3 regions of the Paenibacillus sp. 3LSP genome follow, and region 3 is predicted to be linked to each of the others. Evidence: riboswitches for the same ligand, from Rfam matches in the RefSeq annotation. Region 3 holds a riboswitch; each other region holds the start of a gene.
What was found. A riboswitch is a leader RNA that binds a small molecule or an ion and turns the genes downstream of it on or off. The one in region 3 is predicted to bind thiamine pyrophosphate.

Region 1 (3,275 bases), on a different contig from region 3:
GGAATCGCTTCGTTCAAGATCAGCCTCGACCAGCAACTGTCGATGCTCGGCAAGCAGCTGTTGCAAAATCACCAAATGCTCATAGATGTGGCGATAGGATTCAATTTCTTTGCCAATGTGCTCCATCGATTCACTGAGATCCCGAGTCAGATGGAATTCCTCTTTGCAGAGCTGATAATATTTCTCCAGACAAGCCAGCTCCGCACGAAAGCTCTTCAAATCGACGACTTCCCGGCACGTCGTGATCTGCCCGAATAAATCGGCCATCCGCTTGGCGACAGATTTACGCGCCTTTTCCAAATCCGCCTCATGTTTTGGAGGAAAGACGACCAAATTGACGATCACCGCAACAGCAATCCCAACCAGGGTGTCCGTGATCCGGTTAATCCCATAAAAAATCGGACTTTCCCCCGGCTGAAGATTTAACATAATGGCTAAAAAAACGATACAGCCGATGGATATCGACTTATTCCAATTCAACAGATTGCAGACATAGATTACGACGATGACCCCTAACGCACAATATATGGCGTTCCCAGGTTCAATCATGGCGAAGCCTGCACCCACAATCGCCCCAACAAACGTCCCCATCGTCCGATGTTTCCCGGCCGTAAAGGAGTTGGCAACTGAATTTTCCATGGAAATGATCGTGGCGATCGCAGCGTAAAAAGGATATTCCAGGCGCAATAACGCTGCAACGATCACACACAAACAGATGGCTAGCCCCGTCTTGAGATTGCGTAAACCAATCGTCCATTTCAATCTCATCACTCCCCCCAATCAAACTCCGACCGTATTATAGAGAATGTTTTTGTTTCGCTTCAATTTCATTAAACATCACAAACCAGCTATTTTTGCGATAAATCGTGACATTTTCATGAAAATTTCTTGGAAACGAGGTAAAGCAGCCAGCATAACCCATTCCAATTCAACGGTTGTAATTATTTGGATCCCCGTGTATAGTAAACATGACAAATGGATATCGATCGACACTAGGGGAGCCGCAAGGCTGAGATGAATCGCAAGATTCGGACCCTTTGAACCTGAACGGGTTAAGACCTGCGTAGGGAAGTGGAGCGTAAAGCATGTATGAACCAGAACATAAGTCTATTTAGGCTTATTCCTTCTGTTGCTGAACTAGCCCCCTCCTTGCGGAGGGGGCTTTTTTGCATTGCATATCGAACCTCAGAGGGGTGAACATGACGAGCCAAAAAATCACACTGACCACACCCGAACTGCATCTGATCTCTATCTCTCCCATTCACATATCCGAACTGCTCAGGGTGTCCCTCAGAGCCCTGCCCTACCTGGATTACATCCATGTACGGGATAAGCAGCTCACGGCGAAAGGTCAGCTGGAGGTCATTCAACAGATGCTGGAAGCCGGCATTCCGCTGTCCCAAATTGTCGTGAACGACCGCCTGGACGTCGCCTTGGCTGCTCGGGCCATGAATGTCCACTTAGCCGGCCACAGTCTTCCAGTGGATGCCGCTCGTCCGTTAGCCACTGGGATGCGCTTGGGCAGGTCGGTTCATTCGGCGGAAGAAGCGATGCAAGCCGCCGCAGATGGAGCGGATTATTGCCTGTTCGGTCATGTATACGATACGTTCAGCAAACCTGGACTTCCCGGCAGAGGACTGGCAGCACTCACGGCAACGGCTCAAGCTTGCCCGGTTCCGGTGATCGCCATAGGAGGCATCCGTCCGGACCATGCGGGAGAGGTCATCCGCTGCGGCGCCCAAGGGGTTGCCGTCATGACAAGCCTGTTCCATGCACCAGACCCGGCGGAAGAGGCCCAAGCATATCGCAAGGCAATGCAGGCAGCTTGGCTGGAAAGGAGGTGAACCCCGTGCAGGTTCGTCTGAATGGGAAAGAGACGACGATCAACGAAAGCTGTGTCACACTGGCCGATTTATTAGCAGAGCCCCCATGGAAGGACCGAAAGCTGTTGGTTGAACTAAACGGTACAGTTGTACGAAAGGAAGACTATGACGTGACCCCGTTATCGGATGGGGATCGTATTGAGCTAGTCCATTTTGTTGGGGGAGGTTGATCCTATGCAGGACTTATTCCATATTGGCGGCAAGGCGTTGTCCAGCCGTCTCTTTATCGGTACTGGCAAATATAACCGCAACACCTTAATTCCCGAAGTGATCGAACGTTCGGGAGCAGAAGTCATCACGGTCGCTTTAAGAAGAGTGAATCCCGATTGGGAGGAGGAAAATCTGCTGCATCATATTCCTCCACATATGACGCTGCTGCCGAACACTTCCGGTGCCCGCAACGCAGAAGAAGCAATCCGCATCGCAAGGCTGGCCAGAGCGGCGGATATGGGCAATTGGATTAAACTGGAGGTCATTCAGGATCAACGTTATCTGCTGCCAGACAACGTGGAAACCATTAAAGCAACCGAGGTACTGGCCGCAGAAGGCTTCGTAGTCCTTCCTTATATGAGCCCGGATCTATCGGCCGCGCTCCGGTTAAGGGATGCTGGAGCCGCTGCCGTCATGCCGCTCGGTTCACCGATTGGCAGCAACCGCGGCCTGCGGACGAAGGAATTGATTCAGATCCTGATCGAGGAATCAGGCCTGCCGGTGATCGTAGACGCCGGGATCGGCAAGCCGTCAGAGGCAGCGGAAGCGATGGAAATGGGCGCAGCGGCTGTCCTCTTAAATACGGCGATTGCAACCGCCCGCGATCCGCTGGGCATGGCTGAAGCGTTCCGCGCAGCCGTTATAGCCGGCAGATTAGCCCATCTGGCCGGGCTGGGACCGGTGGAGCAAAACGCGGTAGCCTCTTCCCCGCTAACCGGATTTCTGGATGAAGTGGAGGCCTAAGGGATGAGCTTCTATGACAAAATCCAATCCTGGGAAGGCTTCCCCTTTCCACAGCGGCTTCAAGGTTACAGCGATGCAGATGTAAGGCGGGCGCTTAGCAAGCCTAAGCTTGATGCGGAGGATCTGCTAGCCTTGCTGTCACCAGCGGCTGATCGACATTTGGAGGAGATGGCCCAACGGGCTCAGCAGATCACCCAAAGCCAGTTCGGGAACGTAATCCAATTGTTTACCCCGATGTATGTGTCCGATTATTGTGTGAACCACTGTGAGTATTGCAGCTTTAGTTCGATCTATGATTTTCCGCGAAAAAAATTAGACATGCAAGAGGTCGAACGGGAAGCTGAAGCGATTGCGGCAACCGGGATCCGTCATATCCTGCTGTTAACCGGTGAATCCCGCAAAGATTCCCCGGTCGAATACTTAAGAGACTGCGTGAAG
Region 2 (3,275 bases), on a different contig from region 3:
CCATTCGGCAATGACTGCCCCCATAACGCTGTAAGTTGCGGCGATTTTCACCCCGGACATGATCGAGGGGATCGCATAGGGCACCTCCAGCTTGCGGAAGATATCCGCCTTGGATGCACCAATCATTCGCATATAATCAAGCATCGCCCGGTCCGTGCGGCTAAGTCCGTCCATGGTTGCCACGGCGACAGGGAAGAAGCAGACGAGCGTAATGACGATAATCTTCGGCAGGATGCCAAAGCCGAACCAAATCATCAGCAGCGGCGCCAGCGCAATGGTGGGCACGTTTTGACTTAAGATGATGAGCGGATACAGCGATGCCTTAAGAAACGGAACATAATGCAGTACAAACGCCGTCAGCAGGCCGACAAGCGTCCCGATGGCAAAACCGATCAGCATCAGCCGCAGCGTTGCTAAAGTATGTTCCCCCAAGCTGGCCGCACCGGCAGCTGCTTCACGACCGATATCCACCGGGCTGGGGAGAATCCATTTCTCGATGTGGAACCAGGCGGTCGCGCCTTGCCAGATCAGTAAAAACAAGATGACCGCCACGAGGGGCGGCCATATGCTGTGCCAAAGGCTGCGGAAATTCATGGCCGATATTTTTCGATCAGCTTATCCATGCTGACGCCTTTGGGATTGTAGGAAATTTTAATTTGCGAAATGATGCCCGTGCTGCCGAATTCAATGACGGCTTCATTCATTTTCTTCACGATGGTCAGCAGCTCGTCGAGATCCCCCTCCATGGTCGTCTCCAGGGGATTCACCTGATATTTGACGCCGGAAGCTTGAATAACTTCAATGGCTCGGTCTACATAGGGAATGACGTCTTCACCGTTAGGCGTTTTCGGAATGATTTGAATGCTTAATAACGCGTTTGGCATGGGTAAGTTCATCCTTTCGAATAGGAGTTTTGGCATTAAAGAATTATTAAAGATAGTTATTCGCTTGGCAAAAACTCGTTGGTAAAAGCGGCATCCACATCAAGCGGTTTCTCCAGGAGCTTGCGTTCAAACATCCAATCGGAATAGTTCTGCCACACTTCTTTCTTTTGCTCGCCCCAGCGCGGAGCATCGTCCTTGTATTTCGGGCTGAGCCATTTTTGACTGGCCACCACCAGGTCTTTGTCGAGCTCGGGTACAGCTTTCAGCAGGATCTGCGCCGCTTCTTCCGGATGGTCGATCGCATACTGATAACCTTTCGTCACAGCCCGCATAAAAGCTTTTACAAGCTCAGGGTTATTCTGGATTGTCTTCTCGTTCGTCACGAGTACCGGTGTGTAGTAGTCCAGCTTCTCGGAGAAATCTTTGACATACAACATGTCCAGCGGCTCGCCCCGCAGCTCGGCCTCAACGCCCGTCCAGGCGTAGAAAATCCAGGCAAAATCAATGTCCCGTTTTACCGCTGTAAAATAATCAGCATCCCCGATGTTAACGAATTTCACCTTGTTGACATCAGCGCCTTGCAGATCCATGATCGATTGGATCACCGCTTGTTCCACCGGTGAACCCCAGCCGCCGTAGGCTTTGCCCTCGAAGTCCTTTGGCGACTTGATGTTCTTCTCGACAGGGGCAGCGAAGCCGGACGTATTGTGCTGAATGATCGCGGCAATCGAAACGAGCGGGACGCCTTGGATTCGGCTTTGCGTCACGTTCTCTTGCACGCTGACGCCAAACGGCACCTCTCCTGAGGCCACCATCGCTTCGGCGCCGCCGGAACCAGGCAGGAGGATGTCCACATGCAGTCCTTCCTCGGCGAAATAGCCTTGATCCTTGGCGACGTAAAGCCCGGTATGGTTCGTGTTAGGGCTCCAGTCGAGCACGACTTTCACATGTTGCAGCTCTGCATTAGAGGCTTGATTGGGTGCGGCGGCTTCGGTATTTTGTCCGCCTTGGTTTCCGCCTTCCGCCGTCCCGGCACGATTCCCATTTGCTCCGCCGCAGGCGGACAATACCAGCAGCAAGCAACCAAGAAATATGGCCAGTGCGGTACGTACTTGAACTTTCACGACTCCGACTCTCCTTCGTTGGTGTAAATTTCCGCAGCTTGTTCTTGGTATAACCCTGGATGTGCGTCCTTAAGCGTAACTTCCAACTTCCGGATACAAAAAAACGTCCCGGATCCGGGACGCGATAGGCAATGGAAATGACATGTAAAATAAGTTCATCACCATGGTATGGCTCCCTACGCTGGCATTATCCAGATCAGGTTGAAGGGTCAGTATCTTGGAGGGATACACTCTCAGCCGGCCAATTCCAGCACCCCTGAACAATATGACTGCAGATTACATCTGTCATTATAGTTTTCAGTAGTTAGATTTGTCCAGTCTTTCCGGTAGGCTTGAAAAAACAGGGGATTTGCTTTTTATCTGGCAAAAGGCTATAATGAGATCAAATCATGTTTTTGAAAGAAGATATCATTCACGCATTGAAAAGGGTGTCACTTTTTTAAAACTGGAACTTTTTTCAATGTGTGAATTTTTTTTATACAAGTGGTGCATGTTCAATAAGGGTCAGCCTTTATTTGAACGACTTCTGTTAAAAAAATGAATCATGTTAATCTTAAACAGGAGGTATTCTCCCATGGAAACTGGAACAGTAAAATGGTTTAACGCTGAGAAAGGTTTTGGCTTCATCGAAGTGGAAGGCGGAAATGACGTATTCGTTCATTTCAGCGCGATCACTGGCGAAGGCTTCAAAACCCTCGACGAAGGCCAACGCGTACAATTCAACGTGGTTCAAGGCAACCGCGGCCCTCAAGCCGAGAACGTTGTAAAACTGTAAGCTAGTTAGAAACTGCTCTTAATGCGTGCTCGCATTAAGGGCAGTTTTTCTTCGCAAAGATCATTAATGAGGTTAATTCTTCAGAAGTCCGCTTCTGATGATACATATAACACTACAACAAAATCATCAATGCACCTGGTTGTAACGTTCACCTTGAAGAGGAGGGGAATTTTATGAACTACCGTAAAAAGACGTTAGAAGAAATTCCTGAGGAAAATACGCCGGTATGGACCTGCACTAGCGATGACTGCAACGGGTGGATGCGGGACAATTTCACCTTTGATTATAGCCCCGTATGTCCGCTCTGCTCGTCCGAGATGGTCATGGGGATGCGCATGCTCCCTCAACTGAGCAATCCAAGCTCCGATCAAAGATCGTCGGCCAAGAAGGCTTAGGCGCTTGTACCTTTCACGGGACCAGTTACCTAAGCAAACGCAGCCGTGTTCGCCTTTCGCGAATGCGGCTTTTTTATGCCCTTTGCTGAAGTGACGA
Region 3 (3,275 bases):
CCTCAGCGCTGAAGAGCATGCAGTTTGATATAGAAGATCAGAAGCGGCGCATCACCAAGCTGCAGGAGGAGATCCAAGCGGGTCGGGAGCTGATCGCTCCGGTGGATGGCATCGTCATGACGGTAGGTGCTGAAGAGGGGATCGCCTCAGCGGGGGTTCCTGACGTCAGCCTATCCGATACGTCCCAGGGCTATCAGATCTGGTTGATGGTGCCGGACGAGCTTGCGATCCTGATCCGGTCCGGTGAAGAACTTGATTCGATCACGCTTGTAGACGACGATGCCCGACAGCTTACCGGCACCGTTACCACGATCGAAGAGGCGTACGATGGAGGGGGGGATTCGATCGGCGATGACCAGCTTGGGCCTGGCGACAGCGGCCAAGCCTCGGCCGCGAACACCCGGATCACGATATCACTGAAGGAAGAAGAATCCGGTCTCCTAGGCGGTGAACGCGTCAAAGTGAGCCTGCGCAAATCGAAGGGCGACCAACTGTTGCTCGTCCCCAATGAAGCCGTTCATCATGACAGCCAGGGGGCGTTCCTATACACGATCTCTGCGGAACAAGGCCCGCTTGGCAATGCATATTACGCAAAACTAACCCGAGTCGAGACGGAAGGTTCGAACGAATACGCAACAGCTGTCAGCGGTGAGATCTTCGAGCAGTCCGAGGTCATCGTAGGCAGCACAGGGCTGATCATGGACGGTACCCGCGTTCGGTATGAGCTGAACTAGCAATACAGTGCAGGAGATGGGAAGAGCCGGCCGAAGCCGGCGATGCATGGTCTTGTTTAATTAGCTTGGGTTTGCGGAGTTAAAGCGGCCCAGCGCTTCACCCATCCGTACCTTCTGTCCGGGGGCAAGTTCAGGCCAGGGGGTAAAGGTGCCGTTCTGGGTGAGCAGGACGACGGTGGATCCAAACTCGAAATAAGCGAGGTCGTCGCCTTGCTCCCAGGATTTTGCCGAAGGATCGGTATACTGGATACTGCTCACGTTCATCGCGCCGACCTTCACAAGAGCGATTTCCCCATACTCATGGGAGATGTAAGTGATCAAGCGTTCGTTTCGGCATAACACCTTCTTCATATGGCGCATGCCAAAATCATTCACCGGGTAGACCCGGCCTTGGATGTGCTCACTTTCCAGCTTTTTGCCCGTCACGGGCGCGTGAATCCGGTGATAATCTGTAGGACTCAGATACAGAACAAAGGCGTATCCGTGTTTGTACAATTCGACGCGGGGAGAGCCGGCCAGCAGCGCTTCCAAGGAATAATCCTGTCCTTTCACGTTCAGGATCGTGCCGGATTGCACCTCGCCCATAAACGTAATCAGCGCGTCCACCGGACTAATCATCACTCCCGGCTCCGCGTGCAGCGGGCGCATGCCCGGCTTTAGCTTGCGGGTGAAGAATTCGTTTAACGTGCGGTATTCCCGAAGCTCCTTCTCCGCTTCATGCAGCGGAATGCCATACGATTTTGCGAATAAAGGGATCATTGCTCGGCTAACCCCCGAATGAGAGAATTTGCCTATCAACCGGGATAACCATTTCCGGGAGGAAAGCTCCGTCATCCATTTCATCCATGTCGCGGCCAAATCGCATCCTCCTAGTCTGTCCAGTAATGCTGCATGGGTATTGATGAATTCGTTGCCACTTCCGCTTATCTTGACACAGAATCAGACCGAAATCAATAACGGACTGGTAACCCCCAGTTTACAGATTTGTACAAATTTAGGCTTGATGCCTGGGCGGGGTTGGTGTATGTTTATATCAATCGCATAGGGATACGGGGGCTTGAGCGAATCAGGCTGAGATAGCGGCATATTGCGCCGCGGACCGTTAATCTGATCTGGATAATGCCAGCGTAGAGAATCGATCGTCCGGGACTTTTTGTGCCTTCGTGCGTCCCCGTGACCTGACCACCGTCTGAGCTATTCAGGCGGTTTTTTTTACGATGCGAGGATTTAAATCAAATGATCAGGAGGAGAGATGAAGATGTCAGAGGTTGTTCAAAAAAGAACGGGGCGTGGTCTCAAGCTCAGTGATGTGCTGGTAACGGTGTTGGTCTCGCTGGTGCTGGGTGTGGTGTATCACTTTTGGAGTTCGGTGTACAATTTGTTCTCCCCCCTGTTCTTCCAGGCCGATGAACTGGTGTACGGGATGTGGTTCCTGGCTGCAACGCTGGTGTTCTTGTTGATTCGCAAACCGGGGGTGGCGTTAATCGCGGAGATCGCTGCTGCCCATGTGGAAATTTTGTTCGGGAGCGAGTGGGGCGTCCAGTTGGTCCTTTACAGTGTGCTGCAAGGTTTAGGGGCGGAGCTGGTGTTCGCCGCGTTCCGGTACCGGAAATTTTCCGGCTCCGTTGCTGCGTTGGCTGGGATTGGGGCTGCCGTGGGTTCGGTCCTCCCGGATTTCTTCTACGGCTATGTGCAGGATTACGAGCCGTGGCTCTTGACTGCCAAATATGCGATGCGGGCCGTCAGCTCGGCGCTGATCTGCGGGTACTTCGCTTATGCCGTCGTGAAGGCCGTAGAGGCGACAGGGGTTACGACATTGCTGCGACCCGTTGATCCCAAAGATTATGCGGCGTTGAATGACTGATGAGCAAAGAAACGACGGCAGCTGAGATCCGGGAGCTGCGGCTCAAGTTCCCGGGAGAGGATCGATTTGTGTTTAAGGATTTGGATTACTCGGTGCGGCGCGGGGAGCATGTGCTGCTGCTGGGTCCCAGCGGATGCGGCAAATCGACGCTGCTCCAGGTGCTGAGCGGCATCATTCCAGACCTAGTTGAGATTCCGATGCGCACGTCCGCACAACAGCTTCCCGCGTCATGGCGATTTTTGTTCCAGGATCCGGATACGCAGTTTTGTATGCCTTACGTGGATGAGGAGTTGGCGTTCGCCTTAGAAAATTTGGGCGTGCCGAAGCCGGATATGCCCGCGCGGATGCAGGCTGCATTGGCGAAGGTGGGCCTTGACCTGCCTGAGCTCCATGTGCCGATCGATTCGCTATCCCAAGGGATGAAGCAACGGTTGGCGCTTGCCTCCGTGCTGCTGGGCGATCCGGAGGTGCTGCTGCTGGATGAGCCTTCGGCATTGCTCGATCCGCAGGGCCGAGAGCAAATTTGGCAAGCGATCGCTAAGGTGGCTGAGGGCCGCACCCTCATTATCGTGGAGCATCGGATCGAGGAGTTGACGGCGCTAGGTCTGGTTGACCGCGTCGTGTTGTTTGGACCGGATGGGAAGGTGTTGGGCGAGGGGGCACCGGACGTCGTGTTT

Region 1: linked by a shared signal. The riboswitch ahead of RW092_RS23550 (thiamine phosphate synthase) and the one ahead of RW092_RS17550 (ECF transporter S component) in region 3 are both predicted to bind thiamine pyrophosphate.
Region 2: linked by a shared signal. The riboswitch ahead of RW092_RS10445 (ABC transporter substrate-binding protein) and the one ahead of RW092_RS17550 (ECF transporter S component) in region 3 are both predicted to bind thiamine pyrophosphate.

What each region holds. Positions count from the first base shown of each region.
Region 1 covers NZ_JAWDJI010000270.1:7,623-10,897, reverse strand. The annotation lists gene RW092_RS23555 (FUSC family protein) at 1-768, opposite strand, end outside; TPP riboswitch at 985-1,087, shown strand; gene RW092_RS23550 (thiamine phosphate synthase) at 1,200-1,844, shown strand; gene thiS (sulfur carrier protein ThiS) at 1,850-2,053, shown strand; gene RW092_RS23540 (thiazole synthase) at 2,058-2,837, shown strand; gene thiH (2-iminoacetate synthase ThiH) at 2,841-3,275, shown strand, end outside.
Region 2 covers NZ_JAWDJI010000131.1:62-3,336, reverse strand. The annotation lists gene RW092_RS10455 (ABC transporter permease) at 1-594, opposite strand, end outside; gene RW092_RS10450 (MTH1187 family thiamine-binding protein) at 591-884, opposite strand; gene RW092_RS10445 (ABC transporter substrate-binding protein) at 941-2,008, opposite strand; TPP riboswitch at 2,164-2,276, opposite strand; gene RW092_RS10440 (cold-shock protein) at 2,583-2,783, shown strand; gene RW092_RS10435 (cold-shock protein) at 2,957-3,178, shown strand.
Region 3 covers NZ_JAWDJI010000206.1:6,056-9,330, forward strand. The annotation lists gene RW092_RS17540 (efflux RND transporter periplasmic adaptor subunit) at 1-734, shown strand, start outside; gene asd (archaetidylserine decarboxylase) at 795-1,592, opposite strand; TPP riboswitch at 1,774-1,885, shown strand; gene RW092_RS17550 (ECF transporter S component) at 1,987-2,598, shown strand; gene RW092_RS17555 (ABC transporter ATP-binding protein) at 2,598-3,275, shown strand, end outside.